Methylorubrum populi: one gene and its partner. The protein of the gene in region 2 interacts with the protein of the main gene of each other region in a pairwise test. Links are inferred from orthologs where the notes say so. Each region holds a gene or a part of one and is shown on either strand. Other genes may lie near its edges.

Region 1 (4,091 bases), 420 kb from region 2 along the record:
TCCTCGATCCTCGCCGCCCTGTTCAACGCGGTGGTGCTACTGGTGGCCACCGGCGGCATCATCGTCGAGGCGGTGCAGCGCTTCCTCGAGCCGGCGCCGGTCGCCGGCGCGACGGTGATGGTGGTGGCCGGGATCGGCATCCTCATCAACGGCTTCACCGCGTGGCTGTTCGCCTCGGGCGCGGGGGGCGACATCAACATCCGCGGCGCCTACCTGCACATGGTCGCCGACGCGGCGGTCTCGGCCGGCGTGGTGCTGGCGGGCCTCGTCATCCTCGCCACCGGCTTCGACTGGCTCGACCCGCTGGTGAGCCTCGTCATCGCCGCGCTCATCATCGTCGCGACCTGGGGCTTGCTGCGCGACAGCGTGGCGATGTCGCTCGCCGCGGTGCCGCCCGGCATCGACCCGGAGGCAGTGCGCGCCTGTCTGGCCGCCCGCCCCGGCGTGCGCGGCCTGCACGACCTGCACATCTGGCCGATGAGCACCACCGAGCCGGCGCTCACCGCCCATCTCGTCGTGGCGGGCGAGGCGAACCACGGCCTCTTCCTCAAGGAGACGGCGGACGAGCTGCGGGAGCGCTTCGGGATCGGCCACGCCACCCTCCAGCTCGAGATCGAGGGGGAGACCGCCTGCACGCTGCCGAAGGGCTGCGTCGCGTGATGTCCATCGGCTTCTCAGGCGCATGCGCCGGCAGGATTCCATGACAGTCAGGGCCTTCGTCGTCGGCCACCCGATCCGGCATTCCCGCTCGCCGCTGATCCACGGCCACTGGCTCGCCGAGCACGGGCTTGCCGGCACCTACGAGCGCATCGACGTGGCGCCGGACGCCTTCGAAGCGTTCGTCCGCGGGCTGCCCGGTTCGGGCTTTGCCGGCGGCAACGTCACGATTCCGCACAAGGAGGCGGCCTATCGCCTCGCCGACTCCCTGACGGAGCGCGCGAAGAAAATCGGCGCGGTGAACACGCTGATCGTCGAGGGCGACCGGGTTCGCGGCGACAACACTGACGCTCCGGGCTTCATCGCCCATCTCGACCAGAGCCTTGGCCGAAGCCCGGACCAGGACTGGCCCGAACGGAGCGGCGGGACCGCCCTGGTGCTCGGCGCGGGCGGGGCGGCGCGGGCCATCGTCGTCGGGCTTGTGGAGCGGGGAATGCGGGTCCGGGTCGCCAACCGCAGCCCCGAGCGGGCGCGGGCGCTCGCCGAACTCGACCCCGACCACGTCGAGGCACTGGCCTGGGAGGCGGTGCCGGAGGCGCTCCCCGACACCGGACTTCTCGTCAACACCACCTCGCTCGGCATGGCCGGGCACCCGCCGCTCGCTCTCGACCTCGCCCCGCTCCCGAGCCGCGCGGCGGTGGCCGACATCGTCTACGTGCCGCTGGAAACGCCGCTCCTCGCCGCGGCGCGGGCGCGGGGGCTCGCCGCGGTCGACGGGCTCGGCATGCTGCTGCACCAGGCGGTGCCGGGCTTCGAGGCGTGGTTCGGCCTGCGTCCCGCCGTCACGCCGGCCCTGCGCGAGAAAATCGTCGCGGATCTCGCCGCGCGATGAGCGCTCCCGGCCAATCCCGCCGCCCCGTGGTGCTCGGCCTCACCGGCTCGATCGGCATGGGCAAATCGGCCACCGCCGCGATGTTCGCCGCCCGCGGCGTGCCGGTCCACGATTCGGACGCGGCGGTCCACGCCCTCTACGGGCCGGGCGGCGCGGCGGCGCGGGCGATCGGCGCGGCCTTTCCGGGCACCCTGACGCCGGAGGGGGGCGTCGACCGCCCGGCGCTCCGCGCGGCAGTACTGGGTGACGCGGAAAAGCTCGGCCGGCTCGAGGCGATCGTGCATCCGCTGGTCCAGGCCGAGAGCCGCGCCTTCCTCGCCCGCAACGCGGGGGCGCCGCTGGTCGTCCTCGACATCCCGCTGCTGTTCGAGACCGGGGCCGACGCCCGCTGCGACGCGGTCCTCGTCGTCACGGCCCCGCCCGAGGTCCAGCGCGCCCGCGTGCTCGCCCGCCCCGGCATGACCGAGGCCGCGTTCGAGGCGATCCGCGCCAAGCAGATGCCGGATGCCGAGAAGCGGGCGCGGGCGGACTTTTTGATCGACACGAGCCGCGGGTTCGAACACGCGGAAGCCGAGGTGGGGCGGATCGTCGAGGAGTTGGCGAGTCGAACCCGCTGACGGAAGCTGCCGGTTAACCCATCCTTCGGCGACCGGCGCGCAGGCTGCCCGCCGGCCACGGAACCAAAAAATGCTGCGCGAGATCGTCCTCGATACCGAGACTACCGGCACGGATGCCAAGAACGGCGACCGACTCATCGAGATCGGCTGCGTCGAGCTGATCAACCACGTCCAGACCGGCAAATTCTATCATCAGCTCATCAACCCGCAGCGGGCGGTGTCCGAGGGGGCATTCGCGGTCCACGGCATCTCGGACGCGATGCTCGCCGACAAGCCGGTCTTCGCCGATGTGGTGGATGCCTTCGTCGCCTTCTGCGGCGATGCGCGGCTGGTGATCCACAACGCGCCCTTCGACGTCGGCTTTCTCAATATGGAGTTCGCCCGGCTCGGGCCCGCCGCCCCGAAGGCGATTCCGTTGGAGGACGTGGTCGACACCCTGCTGCTCGCCCGCCGCAAGCATCCGGGTGCGGCCAACAACCTCGATGCCCTGTGCAACCGCTACGGCGTCGACACCACCCGCCGGGTCAAGCACGGCGCGCTGCTCGACGCGCAGATCCTGGCCGAGGTCTATGTCGAACTGCTGGGCGGCAAGCAGACCAGCCTGGGACTGAGCATCGCCGAGCCGGCCGGAAGCGTGGCGGTCGAGGCGCTGGCCGATTCGGGTCCGGCCGGGCCGCGGCCGATGCGCAGCCGGCTCACCGAGACGGAGCGCCTGCGGCATGGCAGCTTTGTCGAGAGCCTCGGAACAAACGCCGTCTGGCGGGAATACCTGGAACCGTAGTCCGGCCCTTCCATCGATGTCCCTCGTTAAGGTCCTGTTCGGACGCACTCTTCCGCGGCCCACCGCCTGACCGTTCGCCCGCGCCGTCGGCGGGTGCTCCCCGAGACAAATCGCCTTTCTTGCTGCGATGCAAAAACTTTCATCTTGCGGCGCAGCATAAGCGTTCCCATACCATCCCGGTGGATGGCGCGGGGATGAGCGCAATGATGGACGTGATGCAGGAGAGCCGGCCCGATACCCCGATCGCGTTCCGCGGCGGGGCAAGATCCGGCGACCACGAGAAGATCACGGTCAATCTCGGCTTCGTCGATCTCGGGCATGTCGATCTGCTCGTCTCGGAGGGCGTCTACGCCAACCGCAGCGACTTCATCCGCACGGCGATCCGCAACCAGATCGAGCGGCACGCCGACATCACCCGCCAATCGGTGGCCCGCAAACCGATCGAGGTCGGCCTGCGCCGTTACGGCCGGGCCGAACTGGAGACGGCGCGGGCGTCGGGGACACGGCTCGACATCCGCGTCCTCGGCCTCGCCGTGATCGCCGACGACGTTCCCGCCGACCTCGCCAGGGCCGCGATCGCCTCGATCGAAGTGCTCGGCAGCCTCCAGGCAAGCCCCGCGGTGAAGCGGGCGCTGGCCGACCGCCTGCTCTGATCCCGGACGACTTTGGATCCGGATAACCCCCTGCCCTCGTGACCCGCTGCGCGCGCGCGCGCGTCGCCGACCCGGAAAGCGAGACCCGCATGACCGACCGTCACAACGCCTTCTTCACCGACATGGCCGAGGCCACCCGCCTGACCCGGGCCGGACGGCTCGGCGAGGCGACCGCCCTGATCCAGCGCAGCCTCGGGGCCGCGGGACCGGCTCCCGAGAGGCCGCAGCCGGCCGAGGCCACCCCGCACGCAGTCCCGCGGCTCGAAGGCCCGGCGGCCCGGCTCGACCCGGAGGCGCATGCGGCGGACGCGGCCCACGCGGCGCTGATCCCGGAGCGGCTGCGCGAGAACATCGACCAGATGATGCAGGGCCTGCGCACCCTCGCTCCCTCCCTGCGGGGGCTGGTGGGGGGCAACCTGCACGCTCCGAGACCGGAGGGCGTCGAGCCCGAAGACGGCCAGTTCGTCGAGCGCAGCTTCTCCAATGCGGCC
Region 2 (5,690 bases):
GGCAGGAGCGGGCTCACCGTCCCCGCGAAATCCGCGGCCTCCTCGACCGATCTGGACGGATTGATCGCCCGATTGGAGGGCGGTGCGGGCCGGCTGCAATCCGAGGGACGGCAGAAGGGCGGCTGCGTGCTCGTGGTCGAGTCCCCACCTGCCGGCGGGAAGCCCGGTCTCGCCTCGGAACTCGCCCGCGTGCTCGGTCCGCTTCGTCAGACGCTCCTGGTCGATGTCAATGGTGAGGCCAGTGCCGAAGCCGATGGCGGGCTCCCCGATCCGTCCGAGCCGGGGCTGACTGATCTCGTGGCGGGCGAAGCCGACTTCCTCGACGTGATCCAGCCGGTGCGCGGTTCACGCCTCCACGCAGTCAAGCGCGGTGTGGCCCCGCTCGAGGTTCTGGTGGAGGAGCCGCAGGGCCTCGCCATCGGCCTCAACGCTCTTTCGCAGAGCTACGATTGGGTGCTCTGCCGCCTCGAGGCCGAGAGCGGGCGGGATGCGGCCGAACTGATCCCCGCGGTCGGACCCTGCATGGACTCGATCGTCATCGCCTCGGATGCGGCGATCGACGACCCGGCCCTCGTCTCTCTCTACCGTCTCGCCAAGGCCACGGGCGTGCGGCAGGTGGTGGTGGCGCGCCACGGCGAGGACGGTATGCTCGATGCGAGGCTGGAGGCCACGCCGCTGCGCCTCTCGGCTTAAGCCGCCCGGAAGGGATCAGCCGGATCGGGTGTGACCCTCTTCGTCCGCGGCGGTCATCGCTGTTGCCATGCGCAGGGCCCAGAGGTTTGCGCCCAGAAAAGTCGTGAGTAAGGCGCAGGCGGTGATCAAAGTCGCCGACAGCAAGCTTGGCACAGCATCTCTCCGGTCGCGGCGGTGGTTCCGCCGGCTCTGATCGGAAAGAGGCCGGCGGAACCGCCGAGCCTCGCTAGGGGGGCCGCGTCGGACCCGGCTCGTGGATCTTGTCTTCTCGTCGAAGTAGCTGCCTTAACAAAATTTAAGGTTGTGGATCGCGAGAGCGGTGGTATTCAAATCTTTGGGATCGAAACGCTCCTGACGCTGCGTCGGGCAATCGGGCTATGTCATTGATTTCGCGAACGATCCATTGCGATATAGGGGTCCCCGCGACCAACCTCTTCATCAGGTGCGATAAAACGACGCGGGAGTGATTAGATAAACTGTCAGTCCAACTTTTTAGCCGGCTTGTCGATACTTGTGAGGTTCTTCCCGCTCCGCCGCAAGCTGAGAGGATCGTACTTCTCGCGGCAGAGATCGGCTGTCAGCGTAAACATCCGCGTCAAACTTTCGCTGGACTCGTCCTTGAACCGAAGGATGCCGCGGCAGTTTCGCGAGAGACACTCAGAACGGCAATTTCATGCCGGGCGGAAGCGGCAGACCCTTGGTCAACTCCGCCATCTTCTCCTGCGCCGTCGTCTCAGCCTTGCCGCGGGCGTCGTTGCAGGCGGCCACGATCAGATCTTCCAGGATTTCCCGCTCGTCGGCGACCATCAGGCTCGGGTCGATCGAAACGCCGAGCACCTGGCCCTTGGCCGTCATCCGCACGCTCACGGCGCCGCCGCCGGAGGCGCCCGAGACCTCCACGGAATCGAGTTCGGATTGGAGCGAGGCCATCTTTTCCTGCATGGCCTGGGCCTGCTTCATGATGCCCATGAGGTCGCGCATGGTGGGTCAGCTCCGGTTCCGGTCGAGAAAAGGTTCGCCTGCCGCACTTAGGCGCGTCGGTCTGCGCCTGCCAGGGGCCGCCTCAGGTGTCGTCCTGAGGCATCGACCTCAGGCATCGTCGTCTTCCGCTTCCTCGGGCGGCGGAGCGGCCGGTCCGATGCCGTCCGCCCCGGCCTCGGCGGCATCGCCCTCCGGCGCCTTGTCGCGGACATCGACGATCTGAGCGCCGGGGAAGCGTGACAGAACCTCGCGCACGAGCGGGTGCGCGGCGGCGTTCTGGTGGCGGGTCTGCTCGGCCGCGCGCAAATTCTCCGCCAGCGTCGGCGCACCCTCTTCCTTGGAGAGCGCGACGAGCCAGCGCCGCCCGGTCCAGGCATCCAAGGCGCGGGCGAGATCGGTCGGAAGGCTCTGCCGCCCGCCTGGAGCGAGGCGGAACTCGATCCGTCCTTCCTCGAAGCGCACGAGATGCACGTCGCGCTCCAGCGCCACCTTCAGGGCGATGTCGCGGGCGGCCTCGGCCTGCGCGACGACGTCCTCGAAGCGACCGAGCCGCGGGCCGGCGGGCGCCGCGGGGGCCGGACGCGGCGCGGCCTCGGTCGCGGCGGACGTGATGGGGACAGCAGCCAGGGCCGGACGCGGCGACGGCTGCGGAGCGGGCGGCATCATCTGCAGGGCCGCCGAGCCGTGCGAGACGGTTCCACCCCCGCCGTCGCGCCCGAGGCTCGGGCGGCCGCCACCGCCCTCGGAGCCGGCGATATCGGTGCGGAGCTGGCGCAGCGCCTCATCAGGAGTCGGAAGGTCGGCGGCGTAGGCGAGCCGCACGATCGCCATCTCCGCCGCCGCGAGCGGCCGGGGCGCGGCCTGCACCTCGGGCAGTGCCTTGAGCAGGATCTGCCACGCCCGCGACAGCGCCCGCACCGGCAGCCGCACGGCGAACTGGGCGCCGCGCACCCGCTCCGCCTCGCTCAAGGTGGGATCGGCCTCGGCACCCGGCACCAGCTTGAGGCGGGTGACGAGATGGGTGAAGCCGGCAAGATCCGACAGCACCACCGCCGGGTCGGCGCCGGCATCGTATTGCGCGCGGATCTCGGCGAAGGCGGCGGGCACGTCGCCGCGCATCGCCGCCTCGAACAGATCGACGATGCGCGAACGGTCGGCGAGGCCCAGCATGTCGCGCACGCCCGAGGCCGTCACCGCGCCCGCGCCGTGGGCGATCGCCTGATCGAGCAGCGAGAGCGCGTCGCGCACCGAACCTTCCGCCGCGCGGGTGACGGCGGCCAGGGCCTCGTCCTCGGCCTCGACGCCTTCCGCGGCGCAGATCTTCTTGAGATGGGCGGAGAGCACGTCGGCCTCGACCCGGCGCAGGTCGAAGCGCTGGCAGCGCGACAGGATCGTCACCGGAACCTTGCGGATCTCGGTGGTCGCGAACACGAACTTGGCGTGGGGCGGCGGCTCCTCCAGCGTCTTCAGGAAGGCGTTGAACGCCTTCTCCGAGAGCATGTGGACCTCGTCGACGATGTAGACCTTGTAGCGGGCCGAGACCGGCGCGTAGCGGATGCCGTCGATGATGCCGCGCACGTCGTCGATGCCGGTATGCGAGGCAGCATCCATCTCCAGCACGTCCATGTGCCGGGATTCCATGATCGCCTGGCAGTGGACCCCGAGGCCCGGCATCGACACGGTGGGGCCGGTATCGGGCTGGCCGGTGCGAAGATAGTTGAGGCCGCGGGCGAGGATGCGGGCGGTGGTGGTCTTGCCGACGCCGCGCACGCCCGTGAGCATCCAGGCCTGCGGGATGCGGTTGGCCGCGAATGCATTGGCCAGCGTGCGCACCATGGCGCCCTGGCCGATCAGGTCGTCGAAGGTCTGGGGGCGGTACTTGCGCGCCAGCACCCGGTAGGGCGTCGCGGCCGGGGCGGACGCCGCGGCGGGCATGCCGGGCAGGCCCGGCTCGTCGGGGAACGTGCCGTGCGTCTCGTCCATGCCGCCGTTCGGACTTTTTGGGGAAGGCTGGCCGCCCGGCCCGCGGGCGGCGAAGGTGGGAGGCTGGACAAAGACCCGCTCGGTCTCGTTAGGGCTGCTTCCTTCCGGACCTGACCCGGTTGGCGAGTGAAACGTCCCTCGCCAACCTCCCGCGCCGTATATGACGGCCCGCGCGGCGGGATGCAAGCGGGACACAAGCAGGTTGCCTCGTTCCACCCGCCCGGCCATGCTTCCTCCGAAGATAAGGGAGGGGCCATGCGGACGATCCCGCTGCGTTTTGCCGTCCTCGCGCTGCTCGCGGGCTCATCGACCGCCGCCCCGGCGCAGGAGCCGGCTCAGGAGGGCGCGCCCAAGGATTGGCAGGGCCGCTACCGCTACGAGCACGCCGCCGGGCGGACGGCCGGAGGCACGGGCATCGTCGTGACCTACGACCTCGTGCTGCTGCCCCCGGATGTCCGCGACGGCTGCGTCCTCCGGGTGCGGGGTTTCCAGAGCGACGAGACGATCCGGTGCCGAACCCGCCGCGACGGGCCGGGGCTCGCGGTGGCGTTCGACCGCTACGGCGACGGCAGCACCGTCAACCGGTATGGGGTGGCGGTCTACAAGGTCGGTCAGCCGCTGTTCACCCTGGTGAAGGGGAGCCGGCTAGGCACCCGCTGGCAGGGCCTCAAGCCCGACGGCGAGGGCGTGGCCGAGAGCGGGCCGTACTTCGCCCGGGTGAAGTAGCTCCGGGGCGGAGGACGCCCCGGAGCCGCGGCCTCACTCGGCCTTGCGCTTCACGATCTCCATCGTCTTCGGATCGAGCTTGAGATCGAACTGCTTGCCGTTGGCGTCGATGGCGTCGTCCACCTCGATCATGCCGTCGTCGAGTTCGATCTCCTTCCACTTGGTGAAGCCCTCCTTCTTCAGGATGTCCTCGACCTTGGTCTGCTGCTCGGGCGGCAGCTTCTGGTCGGCGAGCGCCGGGCCGGCGAGCAGGGCGAGACCGAGCGCGGCGGCGGCGAGCGGGCGGACGAACATGAAAGGCTCCTTCGGCAGATTGGTATCCGGCGAACGATCTATGTCACCGGTGGTTCCTGTCGCCTCGACCGTACCAGCGCAGCACTTCCCCTTGAATGGGCGATCACCGCGCAAGGGCGAGAGGCCGGTTCCAGCGGCCTGCACGGCCGCGCTTGCAATTGCCAGCGCGCGAGGTGCCGCCTAGTCTGCAACCTCTGGGTTCGGAGCTTGCACCGGCACATGGTCACGCGCGTCGCCACCGTCGCCTTCGAGGGGATCGAGGCGCGCGCCGTCGACGTGCAGGTGCAGATCGCAGCCGGCGCGGTCGCCTTCACCCTCGTCGGCCTGCCGGACAAGGCGGTGGCGGAATCGCGCGAGCGGGTGCGCTCGGCGCTGATCGCCTCGGGTCTGGCCCTGCCGGCCAAGCGGATCACCTGCAATCTCGCCCCGGCCGACCTGCCCAAGGAAGGCTCGCACTACGATCTGCCGATCGCGCTCGCGGTGATGGGGGCCATCGGCGCGCTGCCGGCGGATGCGCTCGGCGGCTACTGCGTGCTCGGTGAAATGGCGCTCGACGGCTCGATCACCGCGGTGGCCGGGGTGCTGCCCGCGGCGATGGCGGCGAACGGCCGGGGCCTCGGCCTGATCTGTCCCGTCGCGACCGGGCCGGAGGCGGCCTGGGCCGCGGGCGACATGGACGTGCTGGCGCCCCGCTCGCTGATCCAGCTCGCCAACCACTTCAAGGGCAGCCAGGTGATGGCCCGGCCCCGGCCCGCGGTGGCCGCGCCCGCCGGCCCGATGCCGGATCTGCGCGACATCAAGGGGCAGGAGGGCGCCAAGCGCGCCCTGGAGATCGCCGCCGCCGGCGGCCACAACCTGCTGATGAACGGTCCGCCCGGGGCCGGCAAGTCGATGCTGGCCGCGCGCCTCCCCTCGATCCTGCCGCCGCTCGGCCCGCGCGAGCTGCTCGAAGTCTCGATGATCCAATCTGTTGCCGGCGAATTGAAGGGCGGCGCGCTCTCCAACCGGCGCCC

The links. Proteins that work in one complex are often made in the same cells at the same time.
Region 1: the proteins of MPPM_RS09505 (region 2) and dnaQ interact in binary tests that used the Escherichia coli proteins (3 or more experiments, as listed by UniProt). The link is inferred for Methylorubrum populi from one-to-one orthologs.

The regions. Positions count from the first base shown.
Region 1 is NZ_AP014809.1:1,638,132-1,642,222, reverse strand. What follows is about bases 1,357-4,091. They hold dnaQ (DNA polymerase III subunit epsilon), read left to right. Parts: upstream 1,357-2,236; coding sequence 2,237-2,947; downstream 2,948-4,091. Other genes in these bases: MPPM_RS07525 (extracellular catalytic domain type 1 short-chain-length polyhydroxyalkanoate depolymerase), read left to right, coding at 3,690-4,091; MPPM_RS07530 (ribbon-helix-helix domain-containing protein), read left to right, coding at 3,151-3,600; coaE (dephospho-CoA kinase), read left to right, coding at 1,546-2,166; MPPM_RS07545 (shikimate dehydrogenase), read left to right, coding at 1,357-1,549. In the rest of the region: MPPM_RS07550 (cation diffusion facilitator family transporter), read left to right, coding at 1-660; more of MPPM_RS07545, read left to right, coding at 701-1,356. UniProt on the Escherichia coli protein: DNA polymerase III is a complex, multichain enzyme responsible for most of the replicative synthesis in bacteria. The epsilon subunit contain the editing function and is a proofreading 3'-5' exonuclease.
Region 2 is NZ_AP014809.1:2,061,490-2,067,179, forward strand. The notes cover bases 1,221-4,196. They hold MPPM_RS09505 (DNA polymerase III subunit gamma/tau), read right to left. Parts: upstream 3,658-4,196; coding sequence 1,783-3,657; downstream 1,221-1,782. Other genes in these bases: MPPM_RS09500 (YbaB/EbfC family nucleoid-associated protein), read right to left, coding at 1,351-1,674; MPPM_RS09515 (DUF5991 domain-containing protein), read left to right, coding at 3,913-4,196. Outside these bases: MPPM_RS09495 (GumC family protein), read left to right, coding at 1-693; more of MPPM_RS09515, read left to right, coding at 4,197-4,383; MPPM_RS09520 (PepSY domain-containing protein), read right to left, coding at 4,417-4,677. UniProt on the Escherichia coli protein: Part of the beta sliding clamp loading complex, which hydrolyzes ATP to load the beta clamp onto primed DNA to form the DNA replication pre-initiation complex.